One region of the Paenibacillus sp. LBL genome, then DNA from elsewhere that is predicted to be linked to it. Evidence: riboswitches for the same ligand, from Rfam matches in the RefSeq annotation. Region 1 holds a riboswitch; the other holds the start of a gene.
What was found. A riboswitch is a leader RNA that binds a small molecule or an ion and turns the genes downstream of it on or off. The one in region 1 is predicted to bind cyclic di-AMP.
Positions count from the first base shown of each region.

Region 2: another riboswitch for cyclic di-AMP. It lies ahead of M2277_RS27720 (C40 family peptidase); the one in region 1 lies ahead of M2277_RS29295 (3D domain-containing protein).

Region 1 covers NZ_JARXYU010000025.1:11,996-16,181, forward strand. The annotation lists gene M2277_RS29285 (HD domain-containing protein) at 1-1,164, shown strand, start outside; gene M2277_RS29290 (TatD family hydrolase) at 1,259-2,023, shown strand; cyclic di-AMP (ydaO/yuaA leader) riboswitch at 2,230-2,444, shown strand; gene M2277_RS29295 (3D domain-containing protein) at 2,717-3,904, shown strand; gene rnmV (ribonuclease M5) at 4,099-4,186, shown strand, end outside.
Region 2 covers NZ_JARXYU010000021.1:17,461-21,646, reverse strand. The annotation lists gene M2277_RS27740 (cytochrome c biogenesis CcdA family protein) at 1-4, shown strand, start outside; gene M2277_RS27735 (DsbA family protein) at 110-793, shown strand; gene M2277_RS27730 (disulfide oxidoreductase) at 812-1,243, shown strand; gene lgt (prolipoprotein diacylglyceryl transferase) at 1,633-2,538, shown strand; cyclic di-AMP (ydaO/yuaA leader) riboswitch at 2,791-2,924, shown strand; gene M2277_RS27720 (C40 family peptidase) at 2,928-3,404, shown strand; gene M2277_RS27715 (flavin-containing monooxygenase) at 3,668-4,186, shown strand, end outside.

The DNA.
Region 1 (4,186 bases):
CAGCTTGGGACCTCTTACCTGACTTTCCACGGAGCGGAGCACAGCCGATTCTCTCATTCTCTGGGTGTCTATGAAATTACGAGAAGAATCATCTCTCAATTCGAACGGAGAGGGTATTCTGACTGGCCAGCCGAGGAACGGCATGTGGCTCTCTGTGCGGCGCTGCTGCATGATTTGGGACACGGGCCTTTTTCCCACTCTATAGAAGAAGCCTTCAATATGAACCACGAGGATTGGACATGCCGGATACTGCTTGGTGATACTTGTGTTAACAAGGTTCTGCAGGAGCTTGGGGCAGATTTTCCGGAGAAAGTGGCTTCCGTCATTAACAAGACGTATGATAAGCCGATTGTCATGAACCTGGTAACCAGTCCGCTTGATGCAGACCGCATGGATTACCTGCTGCGGGATGCGTATTATACGGGAGTGAATTATGGGACCATTGACATCGACCGGATATTGCGGATGCTGCGGCCGTTCCGTGACCGCGTGGTGGTCAAGGAATCCGGCATGCACGCCGTGGAGGATTATCTGATGTCGCGGTACCAAATGTACTGGCAGGTGTATTTTCATCCTGTCACCCGAAGTTCGGAGATCATCTTGCGTCAAATTTTTCGTCGTGCAAAAGAGTTGCATGACAACGGGTACGCTTTCCGGTTTATGGTCGAGCCGCTTCCGGCCCTGTTTGAAGGCAATATCGGTGTAAATCAATACCTGCGCCTGGATGAAGCACTTATTCAGACGGCATTTCTGCAATGGACCGAGGAGGAAGACAAGCTTCTTGGCGAATTATGCGGCCGTTTCATGCACCGGAAGCTCTATAAATATGTAGAAATCGACAATATCGATTTGGAGACCATCGACGGGATACGCCAAGCGTTTCGCGATGCGGGGCTGCATCCGGAATATGACCTGGAGATTGATTTTCCAACCGATCTTCCTTATGATAAGGTTCATTCTGATATGCCGCTTAACGAGAAGCAGATCCTGCTTCTGGATCGGCATGATGAGCTGCGGGAAATTTCCGAGGTGTCCGATATTGTACGCTCTATCAGCGGCATTCATAAAGGGCGATATCATCTTTATTTTCCGGAGGAGAAGGTGTATCCGCTACTGGAGCAGATGCCGGAGAAGATAGGTGAGATTTTTAAGCAGCAGAATTAACTTGGTGATCAGGACAACCGCAGCATGATGGGTATAAGCAGTGCTGCAGGAAAATATACGACAAGGAAACGACAGGAAAGGAGAGGGTAATATCATGCTGTTCGACACGCATACTCATCTGGATGCTCCCCAATTCGACGAGGACCGGGAGGAAACCATCGCGCGGGCGCTTGAAGCCGGCGTGAGCCGGATGATTAACATCGGATTTAACCGGGAGACCATACCGACCACGATGAAGCTGGCAGAGAACTATGACTTTATATATGCAGCGGTAGGCTGGCATCCTGTAGATGCCATCACCATGGAGGATCAGGATCTGGATTGGATCGCCTCCCTATGCAGTCATGAGAAGGTGGTGGCTATCGGGGAGATTGGTCTGGACTATTATTGGGATACATCCCCAAAAGAAGTACAGCATCAAGTATTCCGCCGCCAAATCGGACTGGCTCGGGAACTGAACATGCCCATTGTCATCCATAACCGGGATGCACATGAAGATATCGTAAAGATTCTGAGGGAGGAAAAAGCCGCTGAGGTCGGCGGTGTAATGCACTCCTTCTCCGGGAGCTGGGAAACGGCCAAAATGTGTCTGGATATGGGATTCCATATTTCATTTGGAGGACCGATTACCTTCAAGAATGCGAAGCAGCCTAAAGAGGTATTGGCGCAGGTTCCACTCGATCGATTATTGATCGAAACGGACTCGCCTTATCTGACCCCCCACCCCTTCCGCGGGAAGCGAAATGAGACCGCTTATGTAAAATTAGTGGCGGAGACCGCAGCCGAGATTAAGGGCATGTCCTTAGAGGAATTGGCCCAAATTACCACCAAAAATGCACTGGAACGATTTGGCATTTAACGAAATTGAGAGCAAAAGCGATGAAAAAGAGAGCATTTTCGATTAATTAAAGTTTTTTAATCAGAAAAGGCGTTGATATTACAATATTTTAACCATTTACATCAGAAAATGTGGTTGATTGTTGCTTTACAACCTGCATGTAAACAGGATATCATCTTTTCAGTGATAAGAAGCTGCGATGTGCAGATCGCCAGCCGAATATTTCATGAACCGTCTCGCTTAATCTCCGAAATTCTGGAGAACGGGGGAACCGATACCGCCGTGCATACAGGTCTGAATGCACCAAGCCGTATTTGATTTCTTTATCGGGTCTTTGGGGTGAATTTGAAGGATCTCGCCATGAGCGGGTATCCGGATATAGGGCGTCTCTCTTACGTCCGAACCCGACAGCTAACTCCGTAAGCGAAATAAGAGGGGAAATCTCGTGCATACCATTTCCATGATTCTAATCATCAGGAAGCCACGTTAGAGCCTCTAGTACTCTTTCAATGGCTTTCTTTTATTTTTGAATAATGGTGAAGGGATCATCATACTCTTGGTAATCAGGAGGTGGTGGTAGATGGACGGGAAGACGGGAATTGACGCAGGGTGTTAGATAGATAGCAGGGCGCCTTGTGAGAATAATTGCTATAGTCACGTCAAATGCATTCATGCGTTACTGAAGACGGCGGGACTATGAAGGAGGATGGAATAGTGGGCATTTTTCAACCTGAAGAAACCCATGAATCACAATCATCCAGCATGTCTTACGCATTGAGATGGAAGCATGACAATTTGCGTCAATTGATGTTGCTCGGCACGATGGGAGCCGTTACGGTATCACTTCTCGTTTCGTTGATTGTACATGATCAGACAGGCAAGGAAGTTCAGCTTGTGGTCGATGGTCGTGTCACCACAGTAGAAACACGTGGATCATTGCTGCAGGAATTGCTGGATGAGCAAGCGATCACGTTGAGCCCAGAGGATCAGATTTCGATGCCTCTAAACGGTGCGATCCAGGACGGCGACCGGATCATCATTGAACGGGCAGTTCCAGTCAAGGTTACAGTTGGCAGCAAAACCAAAACCATATTTACATCCCAGGATACGGTTGATCATGTACTGAAAGAAGCTGGCATTACGATCCAGGGTGAAGATATAGTACAACCGGCACAGCATACGAAACTTACCAGCGATATGAGTATCAACGTCGTGCGCGTTACGAAACAAAACGTTAAGGAAACAGAAGACCGGGAATTTCGTGTGATTAAGACAGCCGATCCATCGCTCGAAAAGGGTGACAACCGCGTGATTCAGCGGGGTGAGTCCGGCATCATGGTAAATCACTATGAGAAGGTCTATCACGATGGCAAGCTGGTTTCCAAGACCAAGGTTTCCCAGGAGATTGAGCGCAGAACGAAGGACAAAATTATTGCTGTAGGCACGAAAAAAGTGGAGAAACCCGCTATTGCTCAAGTGGCAGCCACCGATGTGAAAGCAACACCGGCTAAACTCTCCGGCACGAAAAAGGTAACAACCGCCAAAGCGGTGGAGAATAATGTGGCTTCTCGGGCAGGCGTTGATTTTAAATACAAAAAGGTATTGAACAACGTGTCGATGACGGCGTATTCTGCCGAGCAGCAAGGAATCGGCACTCGGACAGCATCCGGAACACGTGTGACGGAAGGTCGGACGATTGCGGTAGATCCTAATATCATCCCCATCGGATGGTGGGTGTATATTGAAGGCATCGGCTTCCGTCGTGCGGAAGATACGGGCGGTGCCATCAAAGGAAATAAAATTGATGTTTATTACGATTCGTTGAAATCCGCCATGAATTTCGGACGTAAAAGCGGCCGTACTGTTTACGTGATCGGTCCGGTTAAACCTGAATTGAACTAAACGAATGAATTCCAATTTACAATGCCATTCTAATGCTATACTATTTAGCTTATAATAAATGATGATGAAGAAGAGGGAATCTTTCCTCTTCTTTTGTTTTGTAAAAAACGAGTAATAATATAAGGCCTATGGGGCTTGAAGCTGACCATTCGCTGTACAAGCCGGCCTTGCTTGGAAAGGAAGAGAGCAATCGCATGATTAAAGAAGTAATCGTTGTGGAGGGCAGGGACGACACGGTAGCCATTAAACGGGCCGTGGACGCGGATACGATCGAAACGGGCG
Region 2 (4,186 bases), on a different contig from region 1:
TTGATGTAGTTCGAGATCTGGAATTAAGGCGGTGATAAACATATAAAACGGCAAGTAAGCAAACATCTAAAAAAAAAGCAACTAAACGAATAAATAGCTGAGGTGAAACATGAATAATAAGAAGAAATCATCAAAAAATCTAGTTATTTTCACCATCATTTTTGTGGGCCTGGTGGTAGCTTTGGTATTGTTAAACCAGAACAGCCAACCATCAAATCGTTCGGAAGGGGTATTTGACAACCCACCGGCCACGGAAAACCAGCCTACTCTAGGTGACAAAAACGCAAAGGTATCTATCGTGGAGTTTGGAGATTATAAATGTCCCTCCTGCAAAGCCTGGGGAGAGAATATAATGCCACAACTCTCGAAGGACTTTATCGAAACAGGAAAAGCATCATTCTCCTATATTAATGTTCTTTTTCATGGTGATGAGTCAAAAACAGGCGCACTTGCTGCAGAAGCAATACTACTGCAGGATCCTGACGCATATTGGACATTTCATCATGAAGTATTTAATGCACAACCTGAAACAGAGCAGCATGATAACGCATGGCTAACCCCAGAAAAGGCGCTGGAGCTTGCTAAAGAATATACACCTAATATCGATCTAGCGAAGCTTAAAGAAGATATGGGAAGTAAGCAGATCGAAGACCAAGTTGCTTTAGATGAGGAATTAGTCCGTGAATATAATGTACAACAAACACCCACGATTATGATCAATAATGTTATGGTAACGAACCCGTTTGATTATGAGGAGATATCATCCTTAATCAATGCGCAACTGAAGGAGTAGATGGGAGGGGATCGAGTAGTGGTACGTGACAAAACAATATATTTAGCTTGGGTTGTAGCACTTACAGCAACGCTTGGAAGCCTCTATTTTAGCGAGATAAGGGGGTTTATTCCTTGCGAATTGTGCTGGTATCAGAGAATACTAATGTATCCACTCAGTATCATTCTTGGAATTGCGGCCTTTTACAGTGAGACAAGCATAAAAAAATATGTGCTTCCATTTTCGATTTTTGGAGCATGCGTTTCATTATTTCATTATTTGGAGCAGAAGGTCCCTGGATTTGCAGCAATCAAGCCATGCACGAACGGGGTGCCGTGTAATGTACAATACATTAATTGGTTTGGTTTTATAACGATTCCTTTTCTCGCATTAGTAGCATTTATTTTAATTACAATCTTAATGGTACTCACAAGATCTGAGGCTGGCGTGAGCCCAAGACCAGGCAACTAATTGCTAAAAAACACCAAAACGACTACTAGAATCAGTACTAGTGAAATAATCGTTGTCAGCGTTGCACCAAGTAACCAGGACACCTTGTTCTTCACAAAAAGGGATAACAGTAAGTGAATGATAAACGGACTGATATAATGTGCTATTAAATGAACGGTACTGTTGAAATCAATAAAATAGATATCCGTCAGGAAAACGATACTAATCATAGTAAACAGTAACAGTGAGCTTAAAATCATAATCCTAGGCTTGAGAATTGAAAGAAAAGTATCATTGTTCAACATGTATCGCCTTCCTTATTTAAATATAGGATGTTTAATCGAAATTTCATCATTAATTATGAATCAATATTATCGGTTACTAACGATATGGGATTGAGGTGAAAGGGTTTGTTCGATGCGATTAGTCCAATTGCATTTCGATTAGGGCCAATCCAATTATACTGGTACGGAATTATCTTAAGCGTAGCAGCTCTCATTGGTCTAATCGTTGTTATTCAAGAAGGCAAGCGGTATCAGATCCATCCAGGGTTCTTTTTGGACATGGTGCTAGTTGGCGTGCCGTCGGCTATCGTCGGGGCTAGAGCTTACTATGTCATATTCAAGTGGGAAGATTACCGCGATAACTTTTGGGACGTTTTCAAAATATGGAACGGTGGAATCGCCATTTACGGAGCTTTAATCGGAGCGATCGTTGCTATGATTTTTTTCTTTCATATACGTGGCTATAATTTTTGGCGTATTGCAGATCTATGTGCTCCGGGTTTGATTATAGGACAATTGATCGGGCGTTGGGGAAATTATATAAATCAAGAAGCTCATGGAGGGCCAGTATCTGAGGATTTTCTCAGGACAACACTACACTTGCCTAACTTTATTGTCGATCAAATGAATATCGAGGGTGTCTATTATCATCCGACCTTTCTGTATGAGTCCATTTGGAATTTGGTTGGTTTGTTGTTGCTCTTATGGTTGAGACGCCAGCCTTTTCTACGTTCAGGAGAATTATTTTTGACTTATTTCACTTGGTATTCCATCGGACGGTTTTTTATCGAAGGACTGCGTACCGACAGTTTAGCCTGGTTTGCCTCTAACTGGCTTGCAAATTTGATGAAATTACTTTGGTCACCGATGGGGCTTATGTTCCAGGAAGGCGAAATGAGTTATGGTACAGTTCGTGTCTCGCAGTTATTGAGTGTCTTTATTATCCTAATTGCCATTTGCCTCATTGCATACCGAAGGTTTAGAAACCATCATGAGCGATATGAAGACCCAATCGCCAGTAATAGATCTTAATTAATTTAATATAAGAGGCAGTCGAACTTGGTTCGACTGCTATTTATTTCGAACCTCAGCAAAAGTATTACAATATTGTTTTATTTGTTTCTGCGTTCAATACGAATTCTTTTCGATTAATGTTCTGATATAAGTCCAATAGGTACGGGGATTTAAACAAATATTAACATTAATTTAAGGAGGAAAAGAATTCTAAAGATAAGATTGACAATCGCGAAAAAATAGACTACATTATGTAGGGTTACAAAAATTTCATAAATTATGCCGAATTTCGTTTTTGAAAACGGGGGAACCATTTTTGGGTGAATTATTCTTGTAGTAATGGGAGTATAGGGATCCTTCTACCGAACCCTCAGCTAACTCCGTAGGCATCGAAGGGAGAAAAAATCTTGAAGAAAATGTTACTGTCGTTGTTAGGGTCTGCCATTATATTATCTTCGGGAACAGCCAGTGCGTTTGCAGATAATCAACCTAAGTTGACTACTGAAGTAAGTAAAGTCGTTGGAACACCCTATAAATGGGGAGGTACAACTTCAAGTGGTTTCGATTGTTCCGGCTTTATTCTGTACATTTTTGATAAATTCAACTTAGATTTGCCACGTACATCGAGTGCTCAGGCCAAAGTGGGGACTCCAGTCTCAAAAGATAATCTGAGACCGGGTGACTTAGTTTTTTTTAATACGAGTGGCAGGGGAATTTCTCATGCTGGAATCTATATTGGCAATGGTCAATTTGCACATTCGTCCAGTAGTAAGGGTGTAAGGATAAGTAAACTGTCAGAATCCTATTATAAACAACGATATGTAACTGCAAGAAGAACCATTAGTCAAAAAAGTTACACGATGATGGTCGGAAGTTACAATTGAAATCATAAAACAAGCCCTTCAATTTATGAAGGGCTTGTTTTATGATTTCAATTCAATGTTACCCTTATGGGGCTTGCAATCGTGTTTCCTTCTTAGACATACGTTGGTGCTTATTACTTCAATGTACAAAACACCAATGACTTGATGCCTATTTAGAAGATGTGCATTTCTGCCGATACTCAATGTTGGGATATTCATTATTGATGAATAAATGCTCATATGATACTTTAAATAAAAATATTAAAAGGAGGGATGATATTTATATGTTAGATGTTATAGTCATCGGTGGAGGTCAGGCCGGGCTTGCGGCTGCTTACTATCTCAAACAAAAATCTGTGGATTTTCTCATCCTTGATGGTCACAAGGAGGTTGGTGACTCTTGGAGAGATCGCTATGATTCTCTTCATCTGTTTACGCCAAGAATGTATAATAGTCTACCAGGTGTTCCCTTTCAAGGTGATCCTCAGGGTTTACCACATAAAAATGAGGTTGCAGATTATTTGAAAGATTATGCGAATCGTTTAGAGCTTCCTATTCAAAGTAATACACAAGTTACATCATTAACCATGAACAATGGAATCTTTGAAGTCTCCACATCGGAGGGTACATTTAGATCAAAAAAAGTTATAGTAGCCACCGGTCCTTTTCAGAAGCCACTAGTACCTTCTTTTCATGACAAGCTTGGTGATGCAGTTATACAATTACATTCTTCTGAATATCGAAATAAGAACCAACTTAAAGAAGGGGTTGTTTGTGTTGTAGGTGCAGGAAACTCCGGGGCC